Regions from separate parts of the Mesorhizobium sp. M7D.F.Ca.US.005.01.1.1 genome, predicted to be linked through region 1. Evidence: predicted binding sites of a transcription regulator. Region 1 holds the regulator's gene; each other region holds the start of a gene.
The links. Region 1 encodes LexA, which represses DNA repair genes until DNA is damaged. Its sites were predicted from a motif close to TGTTCNNNNTGTGTTCNG; they were not measured.

Region 1 (4,844 bases):
TATTTCCGCCGGTGGCGCTTCAACCACGTCACCACGGTCGAGCGCATCATCGGCCTGAAACGCGGCACCGGCGGCACGTCGGGTGCTTCGTATCTCAAGAAGATGCTCGAGGTCGTGCTGTTCCCGGAGTTGTGGACGGTCCGCACCCGGCTCTGACATCATCGAAATGAAAACAAGCTCACTGAGGGGACGCTCTGTGGCGGAAAACCTTCGCGAACAACCGAGGACTGACCATGGGTGGAATTCCTGATCTCGCTGCAATCGAAGCGATGGATGCCACGGATCCGCTGCGTGCCATGCGCCATCGTTTCATTCTGCCGGAAGGCGTGATCTATCTCGACGGCAATTCACTTGGGGCAGCGTCTCATGCCGTTTTTGGCGAGCTGCAGCAGGCGGCGACCCAGGAATGGGCCCAGGGTCTCATCCGGGCCTGGAATACAGCCGGATGGTTCGAGATGCCGATCGAACTCGGTGACCAGCTCGGGCGCCTGATAGGAGCCGGGGCCGGCCAGACCGTCGTCTGCGACACGACGTCGACCAACATCTACAAGGTGTTGCATGCGGCGCTGGAGATGCGGCCCGGCCGGTTGGCCATCGTCGCCGAGGGCGACAGTTTTCCCACCGACCTGTACATCGCCGAAGGCGTGGCCTCGACCCGGGATGGCGTCCTGCTGCGCCTCGCGGGCGTCGACGCGCCAACCATCGAAGAACTGATCGACGAAAGCGTCGCGGTGGTGCTGGTCAACCACGTCAATTACAAATCGGGTGAACTGCGCGACATGGCGGCGCTGACGCGTAAGGCTCATGCGGCCGGAGCGCTGGTCGTCTGGGATCTATGCCACACCGCCGGCGCTCTGCCGGTCGAGCTCGATCACGCAAATGCCGACTTCGCCATCGGCTGCACCTACAAGTACCTCAACGGCGGTCCGGGCGCGCCGGCCTTCATCTATGCCGCCCGGCGCCACCACGGCGAGATCAGCCAGCCACTCAGCGGCTGGTGGGGGCATGCGCGGCCCTTTGCCTTCGAACAGGGTTACGTGGCCGGCACCGGTATCCGCCGCTTTCTGTGCGGCACGCAGCCGGTCCTGTCGATGCGGGCGCTCAAGGGTGCGCTTGCCATCTGGAACGACGTCGACATGGCGGCATTGCGAAAGAAAAGCGTCGCGCTGACCGAACTGTTCATCCAGCTCGTCGAAGCAAAGTGCGGCGCCTATGGTCTCACGCTGGAGACCACCCGCGACACGACCAGCCGCGGCAGCCAGGTGTCGTTCCTTCACGATCATGGCTATCAAATCATGCGGGCGCTGATCGAGCGTGGCGTGATCGGTGATTTCCGCGCGCCATCGACCATCCGTTTCGGCTTCACGCCGCTCTATGTCGGCTACAAGGATGTGTGGCTGGCGGTCGAGGTGCTGGAAGACATTCTGCGCACGGGTGCATGGAAGGACCAGCGTTTCGCCGTCAAGGAGGCCGTTACCTAACGCAGCCGTCTCGACGATCTGTTGTCATAGACTCTCCCCTTGGTCGGATGACGAAGAGACGAATTTCCAGCTCGCACATGCGTTCGTTGCTGGTGGCCAGTGCAGGCTACAATAATTAACCAAGGTTGGCGTTTTGGCTTCGTTTCGTTCACGGCAAACGAAAGCTGGAAAGCCCACCGTCGAGGGGCCTGTCGGCAGCCATGCCAGGCCTGATCTCGGGATGGGCCACAGGCTATTAACCATAACAATTTCAATGTCGGAAAGCGCACTGCGACGGCATGCAGGCGTCGACGAGATCCGCTTGCAACCGCGGAATAATTTCCGCCACCTTAACAAATTCATTAAACTTTAAACGGTTGCAGAACACAACTGGAACAGATAGTGTTTGTTCTGGGTTTGTTTTTCTGATTCTGGTTTCAGGTACCCTGGGGGCCGCCATGCTGACGCGCAAGCAACACGAACTGCTGATGTTCATCCATGAACGCCTGAAGGAAAGCGGCATTCCGCCATCCTTCGATGAGATGAAGGAGGCGCTCGATCTTGCCTCCAAATCCGGGATTCACCGGCTGATTACGGCACTGGAGGAGCGCGGCTTCATTCGCCGGCTGCCCAACCGGGCACGCGCGCTGGAAGTGCTGCGGCTGCCGGATTCGATCGCGCCCGGCCTCAACGCGGCAAAAAAATTCTCGCCAAGCGTCATCCAGGGCAGTCTTGGTCAAGGCGGCCTTGGCCGGCAGATCAAGCCGGCGCTTTCGCGGATGTCTTCGGCCGGCAATGACGACGACGTGGTCTCCGCGGTGTCGATCCCGGTGATGGGCCGCATCGCTGCCGGTGTGCCGATCGACGCCATTCAGCATCAGACGCATTCGATCTCGGTGCCGCCGGACATGATCATGGGCGGCGAGCACTATGCGCTGGAGGTCAAGGGCGACTCGATGATCGAGGCCGGCATTTTCGACGGCGACACCGTCATCATCCGCAATGCCGACACGGCGAGCCCCGGCGAAATCATCGTGGCGCTGGTCGATGAAGAGGAAGCGACGCTGAAGCGGTTCCGCCGCAAGGGCGCCTCGATTGCTCTCGAAGCCGCCAATCCGGCCTATGAAACCCGTATTTTCGGGCCGGACAGGGTCAAGGTGCAAGGCAAGCTCGTCGGCCTGATCCGCCGCTACTGAGGCAGCTGCGGTTTAACCACTGGCTTCTCGGGTCTCTTGAAGGGCGGCAGTCCCCTCGCCTCGCGTGAGAATTTGCGTTGTTCATGCCAAGGCCGGTAGGGCCTGTCCACCGCGAAGCTGACGGTTGCCGGCGCGGTCGCCGACTGGCGATCGAAGAAGACGGCAGCACTGCCTTTGCGAGCCAGTTGTCGCTTGGTGATGACGAGAACCAGCGGATCGTGACAAGCGTCATAGGCCGTCGCGTCATTGATTACGATCAGCCCGGCGAAGCCGCAGGCTTTCCACGTGTCCTTGCGATCCTCGACATAAGCAATGATCGCGCCGGACGTGTGCTTGGCGAGACAAACGCCTGACGTGCAATAGAACGGCGATCCCGGCGGCAGTTCCGGGGCATCCGCGATCTCGAATTGTGCGTCTCCTTGGGTGAAGACTTCCGGCACGACGATGGTTTCGGATGTCAGTGCGCGCTTCCAGTTGTCGACGGTGAATTCGTTCGGCCGTGCGCGGCTGACGGCGAACTCGCCGCCGCCGATCGGCAACGCAACCAGTCGAGCGTCCTCGGAGATCAGCACGTCGGGTGTGCGCGTATCCGAAACGGTCAGCAGGCCGGCAAGCGCGAAGGGAAGAGCGGCGAGCCGCAGCCATGTCGTCGCCATCGTCGCGATGACCAGGGCAATCGCCACCAGCAGGACAGACTGCTGCGAAATCAATCCGACTCCATCGACGGGCGAACGCTCGGAAATCCATCCGGACATGGCGATCATCGCGGTCAGGCCCTTGCCCATCACATAAAGGAATGGACCATCGGCGCCGAAGGGCATCGCCAGCGCACTGAGGACGGCGAAAGGCATGACAACTAGTGACACGATTGGCATGATGGCCAGATTGGCGAACAGGCTTAGCGGCGACACACGCTGAAAATGCCAGATAGCAAACAGCGCCGTGGCGCCGCCGGCGATGATGGATGTCATGGCCAAGCCGCCCGCCGCCAGCAGGAATTTTCGCGTCAGGAAGCCGGGCAAGGATCGCTTCGGCGGCGGCGGTCTGGTTTTCCCCGCGCGATGATCCGACCAGCCGGCATAGGCGCCGACAAGTGCTGCGGTTGCCGCGAAGGACATCTGGAAGCTCGGGCCGACCACCTCGTGCGGCGACACCACGATGACGGCGATCGCCGAGATCGCCAGATTGCGCATGGTGAGTGCCGCCCGATCGAACAGAACGGCAATCAGCATCACCGCCAGCATGATGAAGCTGCGCTCGGCGGCAACGACGACGCCAGAGATGATGAGATAGGCAGCGATCGAGAACAGTGCCGCGGCGGCGGCATATTTCTTGACCGGACGACGCGCGGAAAAGTCGGGAAACAAGGCGAAGGCGCCGCGCAGCAGACCCATGATGGTGCCGGCGACCAGCGCCATGTGCAGTCCTGAAATGGAGATGATGTGGTAGATGCCGGTACGCCGCATCGCTTCATTGATTTCATCGGGAATGCCGGCGCGCACGCCGACGATCAGCGCCGCGGCGATCTCACCTTCGGCGCCACCAATGCTGGCCCTGATGTGGTCGGCAATCGCTTCTCGGGCATTTTCTACGCTTGAGGAAAGGCGGGCCGATAGCGGCATGTCGCCGTCATCGGTGACGACAAGCTTTGGATTGCCGAGAAAGAACCCGCTGCCGCCGATGCCGGCGAAATAACTGTCAAAGGAGAAGTCGTAGCTTTCCGGCCGCACCGGACCGGTCGGCGGCAACAACTTGGCATATCCAATGATCAGGGATCCGGCTGTCATGTCTGCCGGGATCTTGCGTGCCGAAAGCCGCACCCGCTCCGGCATATAGCGCAATTTCGGCCTTGCGGTCGAAGTCACGTCGATGGTCAGCCGGATGCGGCCGCTCTCCATCTGGTCGATCGAGACGACTCGGCCGGTCACCTGCGTCGAGATTTCCGACCCCAGCATCTGCGTGCCCGCGCGCCACGTTTCGACCTTTGCGGCGAGTAGCCCGAGCGCACACAGCAGCGCGGCCATGAAGCACAGATGGGTCTTCGGCCATGAACGGGAGACCAGCGCACAGAGCGCCGCCAGGGCGACGACCGCGACGGGCTTGGCAAAGTCAGGCTCCGCCGTCAGCGAAAAATAGCCGATCGCTCCGATCGCCAGGCAGACCGGCACCAGCAGGAAGGCCACGCCTC
Region 2 (4,844 bases), 1.2 Mb from region 1:
CTCGCGACGCTCTGGGCCACAATAGCCCTCATCATTTTCCTGGGCGTTGCCGTCTATATCAAGGTGCCTGGCATGATCGCCAAGGCGCTCGACGCCCGCGCCGCCAGGATCAGCAATGAGCTGGACGAAGCGCGCCGCCTGCGCGAGGAGGCCCAGCAGCTGCTCGGTCAGTATCAGCGCAAGCGCAAGGAAGCCGAGCAGGAGGCCGCCGACATCGTCGCCGCCGCCAAGCGCGAGGCCGATATGCTTGCCGCCGACGCGCACAAGAAGACCGAGGACTATGTCGTCAGGCGCACAGCGCTTGCCGAACAGAAGATCGGCCAGGCCGAGCGTGACGCCATCAGCGAAGTCCGCGCCAGCGCCGTCGATATCGCCGTCGAGGCAGCGCGCACGCTGCTCGCCGGCAAGATCGACGCCAAGGCCGGTGCCGACCTGTTCAAGGCTTCGCTCGCGGACGTGAAGTCGAAGCTGAACTGAGCGGTTCTCAAGCCGCCGACATGGAGCCGCCCGGGCAACCTGGCGGCTTTTTTGTTTGTCTGCGCGGATAATCTCCCCCCTCGAGGGAGAGATGTCGCCGAAGGCGACAGAGGGGGTCGCTTCGACTGGGCGCGACGCCATCTCGCAGACAAGAAGGGCGCCAGCGCTTCACGCGCGACGACCCCCTCTGGCCTGCCGGCCATCTCCCCCTCGAGGGGGGAGATTAGCTGCCATCGCCGTCGGCTCACTCCAGTCCGACGAAGCTCTCTTCGTCATTGACCTCAGCCCCGCCCAATCTGAACGGCGCAAACGACACGCGGTGCAGCCGCGCCACCGGGCCATGCGCCTCGATTGCCGTGCGATGGCGGACCGTGGCGTAGCCCATGTGGACTTCGAAGCCGTAGCGGTCGTGATGGTTGCCGCAGCCGCACATCATGCGGTCGCGCATCACCTTGGCGACGATCGAGGCGGCGGCGATCGACTGCGAACGCTGGTCGCCCTTGATCAGCGCGCGCCCTTCACAAGGCAGCCCCGGCGGCACGTCGCGTCCGTCGGCAAGGGCGAGCTTCGGTTGAACCGACAGCCCAACCAGCGCGCGGCGCATGGCTTCGAGACTTGCCTTGAGGATGTTGCTGCCGTCGATGCCCTCGGCGCTGATGGAGGCCATGGAAATCGCCTGCGCGGAGCCGAGAATGCGCAGGAACAGCGCTTCGCGCTGCAAATGGCTGAGCCGCTTGGAATCGTCGAGACCGTCCGGAATGTTGGCGGGGTCGAGCACCACCGCCGCCGCGACCACCGGCCCGGCGAGCGGCCCACGGCCGGCCTCATCCATCCCGGCGACTGGCCACAGCCCGTCCACCATCGCCTTCGTCTCGAAGGAGAAGTCAGGTTTCTCGATGATCTCAAAGAGAAGCGGAGAATCGGAACGCGCGCGAGCCATGTTGCGGCGAGGTTCGCATCGGCTCCGATTCTCCGCAAGTCCCTCCGGGTCGGGTGGGGCGCCGGACCGGGAGGGCACCGTCTGCAGGCCGGGGCAGGCCGGACGGGATTCTTGCGCTCTGCGACAGATCAGACCGCCGCGGTGAAGTGCATTCTCAAAGCAGCGTCAGCTGCAATTGATCCTTGGCAGCGGCAACGAACTGGTCGGTCCGCAGCGTGCGCCGTTCGGCATTGAGGCCGAGCCGCTTGGCGGTGATCTCGAAGCGCCGGCCGATCTGCCAAGCATAGGGACCGGCGCCCTTCATGCGCTTGCCCCATTCCGAATCGTAGTCCTTGCCGTCGCGCATCGAACGGATCAGCGACATCACGTGGCGGTAGCGATCAGGATAATGACGCAGCAGCCAGTCCTTGAAGATCGGGCTGACTTCCAGGGGCAGGCGCAGCACGACATAGCCTGCCTCACGGGCGCCGGCGGCACGTGCCGAATCGAGGATGCGTTCCATCTCCTGGTCGGTCAGGCCGGGGATGATCGGCGCCACCATGACCGAAGCCGGAATGCCGGCATCCGAAAGCTGCCGGATCGCCTCCAGCCGCTTGGTCGGCGTCGATGCGCGCGGCTCCATCGTTCTGGCCAGCATCCGGTCCAATGTCGTCACCGACAACGCCACCTTGGCGAGCCCCCGTTCGGCCATGCGCGACAGGATATCGATGTCGCGCGTCACCAAAGCGGATTTTGTCACGATGCCGACCGGATGGCCGCGCGCCTCCAGCACTTCGAGGATCTCGCGCATGATCCGGTATTGCTTCTCGATCGGCTGGTAGGGGTCGGTGTTGGTGCCGATGGCGATGGTGCGCGGCTGGTAGCCCTCCTTCGACAGCTCCTTGTCGAGCAAGCGCGCCGCATCCGGCTTGGCGAACAGCTTGGATTCGAAATCGAGGCCCGGCGACAGTCCCATGAAGGAGTGCGTCGGCCGGGCAAAGCAGTAGACACAACCATGTTCGCAGCCGCGATAGGGGTTGATCGAACGGTCGAAGGAGATGTCAGGCGATTCGTTGCGGGTGATGATGGTGCGCGGCTTCTCGACCTGCACTTCGGTCTTGAAGGGCGGCAGTTCTTCCAGCGAGTTCCAACCATCGTCGAAAACATGCCGGCTCACCGGCTCGAATCGCCCGGACGGATTGATGCCCGCCGACCGGCCGCGGTTGCGATCCGGACGGACACGCACGCCACTCTGCTCGATCATCGCATTGGCCATCTCGGCTCTTCCTGCTCCGAAAGCTGCAATGTCGGCGCGCACGATCTGTTCCATCTTCGCCCGCTCCCAGGGACTGTCCATGTTGTGTCGAATCGCTCTGTTCATGAAATTATTCCTATTTTGTCGAAGAGAACAAAGCAAGAACTTTTTATGGTGCGCTGCAATAACTGGCGCTGTGTCGCGCTTTCCGCTATTCGGCTAATGATGCTCAGTGTTCTCATCGAAACCCGCAATGACGAGGAAGGCCTTACCCGTACGCTCGCCTCGCTGATTGGCGGCGCGGTCGAGGGCGTCGTGCGTGAAGTCATCGTCTGTGACACGGGCTCCACCGACCAGACACATCGTGTGGCCGAACATGCCGGCTGTCAGTACGTGACTGGTGGCGTCGCTGTCGGCATCCGCCAGGCCAAGGGGGACTGGCTGCTGCTACTGGAGCCTGGCGCGCGGCTGGTGGAGGGCTGGATCGACGTGGTCGTCGACCACACAGCCAGGCAAACCATGGCGGCACGGTTTTCGCGGGCGCGCGGCAGCCGCACGCCGTTCCTGGCGCGCGTCTTTTCGGGAAACCGTGCCTTGGCCGACGGATTGCTGATCAGCAAGCGTCAGGTCGCGGCCTCGGCCAAGAGTGCCGGCAGCGCCGAGGCCATTGCTCGCGGCCTCGCGACAAAGCGGCTCGACGCCGAAATCTGGGTGGCGCCGGTAAAGCAGAAGCATCGCTCCCCGACATGATTTTTTGCAGCTGCTCTCTCCATTGTGCATTGCACAAAATCTGGCGCGGGGTTAGTTTCCATCCCAAGCGGTGAATTGGGTTTGGGTCATGCCGAGTGGTGAACACCGATGCGGCATCGGTGACGCTCTCATAGCCGAGGACCCGATGAACCTTTCACCCCCCGACAATTCCGGTGCGGCCAGTCTCGAGGCCATTGCGCGCAACGGCAGCCTGCTGCGGCGTATCGCGGTGCGCATTCCGACCTATCTCAAGGATCTTCGCGAAAACCCAGCCTGGCTGCCGATGTTCATGCTGGCGCGCACCATGCCTGGACGCCGCATGCATTGGCTGGGCGCAAAACGCGCTCAGCCGGTCGTCAATGCGGTGGACACGATGTTTGCCGGCGCCGAACGGGAAGCCGTGGTCGAAGCGCTGCGCTCCGACGGGCTGTTTTCGGGCCTGGTCCTACCGCCTGATATCCATGAGGAGATCGCAGACTTCGCCGGGCGCACGCCTTGCTTCGGCAATTTCGACCGCCGTCTCGAATTCATGCCGGGCGAACATGCCGAGGCTGAAAAGCGCTTCGGCCGCTCGCTGCTCAGTGGGCATTTTTTCGAGCGCATACTCGACTGCCAGGCGGCACTCGCCATCCAGCGCGATCCGCTGCTTCTGGACATTGCCGCGCACTATCTCGGCGGCCAGGCCAAACTGATCACGACGCGGGTGTGGTGGAGTTTCCCGACGGGCGCCGCTTCGGATGCCGACAAGAATCTCGCCTCGCTCGGCAAGTATCATTTCGACCTCGACGACTGGCGCATGCTGAAATTCTTTTTCTATCTCAAGCCGGTCGATGCGGACACCGGCCCGCATGTCTATGTCAAAGGCAGTCACAAGCGCCGCAGCCTCAAGCATCAGCTCACCCTCTTGGTCGGCCATCCCGCGCAAGAGGTTCTGGATGTCTATGGCGAGCAGAGCCCGGTGACATTGACTGGAGAAGCAGGCCTCGGCTTCGTCGAGGATCCGTTCGGCTTCCACATGGGCACCGTGCCGGCGCGCACGCCGCGGCTGATGATGGAGGTCGGCTTCGGCGTATCGCCGCCGTCGCGCCGGCGATTCCATGGCGAGCCGGTCATCCGCTGAAGGAACTATCCGAAGCTCAACTCGACAGGCATCCAGCGAGCGCGACGCCTGGCTTGGCGCTGCGCTTTGCTTTCGGCATCGAAGTCGACACGAACCGGCTCCCGATTGAACCGCTCGCGGTCGTCCAGGGCGTTGATGATGACGATCGCCCTAGCGTCGTCTACCTCTCCAGCGATTGCGGCGACATAGACGCCACACTCCCGGCAGATCAGATAGTCGGCCGTCCTCAGCCCGAACTGATATCTCTGCAATCGCGCCTCGTCCTTGACCGAGATGATCAGTTTGCCGGCTGCATCGGCGATGGCGCGCGAACCATATCTGAC
Region 3 (4,844 bases), 3.2 Mb from region 1:
TTGCCGAACAGATAGCCTTGCCCGCCGGCGCAGCCGAATTGGACCAGGCGGTCGGCCTGCGCTTCCTGCTCGATGCCTTCGGCGACCACGTCCATGCCGAGCCCTTCGCACATGGCGAGAATGGCGCGGATGATGTGTTCGGACGGCCTGTCATCGAGAATGGAAGAGACGAAGGCGCGGTCGATCTTGAGCTTGTCGAAATGGAATTCGCGCAGACGGCCGAGCGAGGACTGGCCGGTGCCGAAATCGTCGAGCGAAACGCGGATGCCGACGCGGCGCAGATCCTCGACGATCTGCGCCGCCGAAGCCGGGTCGTTCATCAGGCCGGTCTCGGTGATCTCGATCTCCAGCCGGCGCGGATCGAAGCCGGTGCGGTCGAGGATCGCCAGTATGTGCAGGCCGGTGTTCTGGTCGACGAGCTGCGAGGGCGACAGGTTGAACGACAGGAACAGGTCCTTCGGCCAGCTTCTGGCGGCTTCGGTCGCCTTGCGCAGTACCAGCTGCGACAGCGGGCCGATGATGCCGCGCTCCTCGGCGATGGGAATGAAGACCGTGGGCGGCACCGAGCCAAGGTCGCGATCGGTCCACCGCGCCAGCGTCTCGAAGCCGATGGTGCGGCGCGTGTTGAGGTCGACGATCGGCTGGAAATGCGGCTCCACCTCGCCGGCCGAGACGGCGCGACGCAGCGCCTGTTCGATGCGGGTGACGCGCTTGGCCGCTTCTTCCATCTCGCGGGTGTAGACAACGACACGGCCACGGCCGGAACGCTTGGCATGGTAGAGCGCCGTCTCTGCCTTGTTGATGAGGATCTCAGTGGTCTCGTCGCCGGAATAGAACAGCGAGCAGCCGACCGAGGCCGAAAGCCTGGCGGTGCGTTCGCCGACATCATAGGGCGCCGACAGTATCTCGATCAGCATGCGGGACTTTTCGGCCGCTGCATCCTCGCTGAACACCAGGGGATAGAGAAAGGCGAACTCGTCGGCGCCGATGCGGCAGACCGTTGAGTGGCCGTCCATCGAGGCGCGCAACCGCATGGCGACCTGGATCAGGATGTCGTCGCCGGCCTTGTGGCCGAACAAATCGTTGATCGGCTTGAAGCCGTCGAGGTCGAGAATACCGACGGTAAAGGGTGCGGGATCGTCGGCACGGTCGCTGATCAGGCGATCGACCTTGTCGAAGAAGCGGCGATGGTTGCCAAGCCCGGTCAACGGATCTGTGAATGCCAGATCCGTGCTCTCCCTGTTTGCCTGACCGGTGCCAAACGAAGTTTGCATCGGTGTCCCTGTTTTGTGACGTCGGAATTTATTTCGAGACTGGCAGCAAACCCTTTAGGAAACGTATCGCGAAATCGATTTTTCGCGGCTAAGCGGCGTCATGTGCACGGGGACTGATACGAGGCTCGGCGCGGGTCGGCGACAGTCCCTCCACAAGGCGAAAAAACGACGCGCAAAAAACGCGCTAGCCGCGCGTCGGAAACACCCATAGCAACGACATGACGTAGCTCACCGCGCCTGCGGCAACCGTCGTCAGCGCCGACATGGCGAGCGCTGACAAGCCGAAACGCGTGACCGCCAGGTGCGACACCAGACCCGAAAACAGAGCGCATCCGAGCTGCAGCGCAAGATAGCGCGGCATGGCGCTGACGTGATCGTGCTGGCCGCCGAATGTCCAGCCGCGCTGTGCGCTATAGGCAACAACAACGGCAATCGCATAGGCGACGACACTACCGATGAAGGGCGAAAGGCCCAGCGACACCAGAAGCCACGACAGAACGAAGAACAGCAATGCGGCGCCGACGCCGACCGTCAGGAATCGGAACAGGCGTGTCTGGACAAAGGCCGGCAATGCTTCGCTCATGCGTCGCGCGCCGGCAGCTGGTTGGCCGGCAAGTCATCGGCCGGTAGGTCATCGACCAGTAAGTCATCGTTGGGGCATGGCATCAGGATTGTGAGTTCGAGCTGTCTGGTTGCGGCGGCGCGGATGGCGGTGACGGCGTTCATGGTCGTTGTTCCATCGAGTGCCCGGGGCTGCATCAACACTGCCGGGCGCATTCGGGGCTTACCTTTGCACGGCTAGGCTTAAGAAAGCGATGACGCGCTGTTCGCCTTGTTTCCAGATGGCCGGGGCAGATCGGACGCTGGCTCGGGTTTGCGACTTCTGATGCCAATCTTCAAAATGTCGCGATTGGCAGACGGGCAGTGAGCCTGTACAGGCAAGACAGTCGCCCATCCGAGCCGCCGGAGACCCGCCATGAAGCTGAAAATCGCCGTCCAGATGGACCACATCTCCACCGTGTCGATCGCCGGCGACACCTCGTTCGCGCTGTCGCTGGAGGCGCAGCGGCGCGGCCATCAGCTGTTCCACTACACGCCCGACCGGCTGTCGTTGCGCGACGGCAAGGTGTTTGCCCGCATCGAGGAGATGCAGGTGCGCGACGAGAAGGGAGCCCATTATTCGCTGGGCGAGCAGGTACGCACCGATCTCGCGGAAATGGACGTCGTCCTGCTGCGCCAGGATCCGCCCTTCGACATGAACTACATCACCACCACGCACATCCTGGAGCGCATCCATCCGGGGACATTGGTGGTCAACGACCCGGCCTGGGTGCGCAACAGCCCGGAAAAGATCTTCGTCACCGAGTTTTCCGACCTGATGCCGGACACGCTGATCACCAAGGATCCACTCGAAGTTGCCGCCTTCCGCAAGGAGTTCGGCGACATCATCGTCAAGCCGCTCTACGGCAATGGCGGCGCCGGCATCTTCCATCTGCACGAGGCCGACCGCAACCTTGCCTCGCTGCTCGAAATGTTCGGCCAGATGTTCCGCGAACCCTATATCGTGCAGCGCTACCTCAAGGACGTGCGCAAGGGCGACAAGCGCATCATCCTGATCGACGGCGAGCCGGTCGGCGCCATCAACCGGGTGCCGGCCGAGCATGATTCCCGCTCCAACATGCATGTCGGCGGCCGCGCCGAAAAAACCGAACTAACGGAACGCGAGCGCGAGATCTGCGCCCGCATCGGACCGTCGCTGAAGGAGCGCGGCTTCATCCTCGTCGGCATCGACGTCATCGGCGACTATATGACCGAGATCAACGTGACCTCGCCGACCGGCGTGCGCGAGGTCAAGCGCTTCGGTGGCGCAGACATCGCCAGCCTGTTCTGGGACGCGGTCGAGGACAAGCGGAAGTGATCGTTTTCATTTTGTCTTAACCATGTTCCGCTTTTGCAACCGAGCTCTATTCGGCTGCAACCTACACGCTCACGTGTTCCTGTAATGTTCTTGATTTGATCAAGGAATTGTGATTGTCTCCTCGAGGGCCGTTCCTGGCCCGATCGCACGGGCTGGGGCAAGCCCATATCCGGGGTGGGAAAATGGTGGCGCGGGTTCGCACGGTCGCTTTCCAGGGCATCGAGGCCGTGCCGGTCGACGTACAGGTGATGATCGCGCCCGGCAAGGTCAACATGCACATCGTCGGCCTCGCCGACAAGGCAGTGGCCGAAAGCCGCGAGCGCGTGCAGGCAGCACTTCATGCTTCCGGCCTGTCGATGCCGTCAAAGAAGGTCACGGTCAATCTGGCGCCCGCCGACCTGCCCAAGGAAGGCAGCCATTACGATCTGCCGATCGCGCTCGGCCTGATGGCGGCGCTGGGCGCCATTCCGGGTGACATGCTGGCCGGCTATGTCGTGCTGGGCGAATTGTCGCTCGACGGCACGATTGCCGCTGTCGCCGGCGCCTTGCCGGCGGCGATCGCCGCCAATGCCGAGGGCAAGGGCTTGATCTGCCCGTTCGCCTGCGGGCCGGAAGCGGCCTGGGCGGGCAAGGATTTCGACATCCTGGCGCCGCGCAGCCTGATCGCCATCGCCAACCATTTCCGCGGCACGCAGGTGCTGTCGCGGCCGGAAGCCGGCATCCACGCCGCGGCGCGCGACCTGCCCGATCTCGCCGACATCAAGGGCCAGGAGACCGCCAAGCGGGCGCTGGAAGTGGCGGCCGCCGGTGGTCATAATTTGCTGATGATCGGGCCACCGGGATCGGGAAAATCGATGCTGGCGCAGCGGCTGCCGTCGATCCTTCCGCCGCTAGCGCCGAAGGAACTGCTCGAAGTGTCGATGATCGCCTCGGTGGCCGGCGAACTCGGCGAAGGCAAGCTGACCGACCGGCGGCCGTTCCGCGCGCCGCACCATTCGGCCTCGATGGCGGCCATGGTTGGCGGTGGCATCCGCGCGCGGCCGGGCGAAGTGTCGCTCGCCCATCACGGCGTGCTGTTCCTCGACGAATTTCCCGAGTTCACGCCGCAGACGCTCGATGCGCTGCGCCAGCCGCTGGAGACCGGCGACTGCATGATCGCGCGGGCCAACCATCGCGTCACCTACCCGGCGCGCATCCAGCTGGTTGCGGCGATGAACCCGTGCCGATGCGGCATGGCCGGCGAGCCGGGCTATCGCTGCCTGCGCGGCGACCGCTGCCGCACCGACTACCAGGCGCGCATCTCAGGCCCGCTGCTCGACCGCATCGATCTCAGGATCGAAGTGCCGGCGGTCTCGGCCAGCGACCTGATCCGACCGGACCGGGCGGAGAAAAGTGCCGATGTGGCGCTGCGCGTGGCGCGTGCCCGCACCATCCAGCGCGAACGCTTCGAACGGCTCGGCGCTACCCGAGCCACCACCAACGCGCATTGCGCGCCGTCGGTCATCGAGGAGATCGCCATGCCTGACGCCGCCGGCCTGTCGCTGCTCAAGGACGCCAGCGAGAAGCTCGCCTTTTCGGCGCGGGCCTACCACCGCGTGTTGAAGGTCGCGAGAACACTGGCCGATCTCGACGCCAGCGAAACCGTCGGCCGC

Region 2: EJ076_RS14665 (PA0069 family radical SAM protein) is a predicted target of LexA. The motif match lies at 2,801-2,818, and genes of this name have one in related genera.
Region 3: EJ076_RS04755 (YifB family Mg chelatase-like AAA ATPase) is a predicted target of LexA. The motif match lies at 3,267-3,284, and genes of this name have one in related genera.

What each region holds. Positions count from the first base shown of each region.
Region 1 is NZ_CP034453.1:4,236,904-4,241,747, reverse strand. It holds gene kynA (tryptophan 2,3-dioxygenase) at 1-156, shown strand, start outside; gene kynU (kynureninase) at 234-1,481, shown strand; gene lexA (transcriptional repressor LexA) at 1,919-2,656, shown strand; gene EJ076_RS20260 (ComEC/Rec2 family competence protein) at 2,650-4,844, opposite strand, start outside.
Region 2 is NZ_CP034453.1:3,079,758-3,084,601, forward strand. It holds gene EJ076_RS14655 (F0F1 ATP synthase subunit B) at 1-477, shown strand, start outside; gene EJ076_RS14660 (ribonuclease HII) at 722-1,417, opposite strand; gene EJ076_RS14665 (PA0069 family radical SAM protein) at 1,572-2,726, opposite strand; gene EJ076_RS14670 (glycosyltransferase) at 2,877-3,401, shown strand; gene EJ076_RS14675 (hypothetical protein) at 3,547-4,521, shown strand; gene EJ076_RS14680 (aldehyde-activating protein) at 4,527-4,844, opposite strand, start outside.
Region 3 is NZ_CP034453.1:990,126-994,969, reverse strand. It holds gene EJ076_RS04770 (EAL domain-containing protein) at 1-1,274, opposite strand, end outside; gene EJ076_RS04765 (GtrA family protein) at 1,459-1,857, opposite strand; gene EJ076_RS35095 (hypothetical protein) at 1,854-2,000, opposite strand; gene gshB (glutathione synthase) at 2,251-3,192, shown strand; gene EJ076_RS04755 (YifB family Mg chelatase-like AAA ATPase) at 3,375-4,844, shown strand, end outside.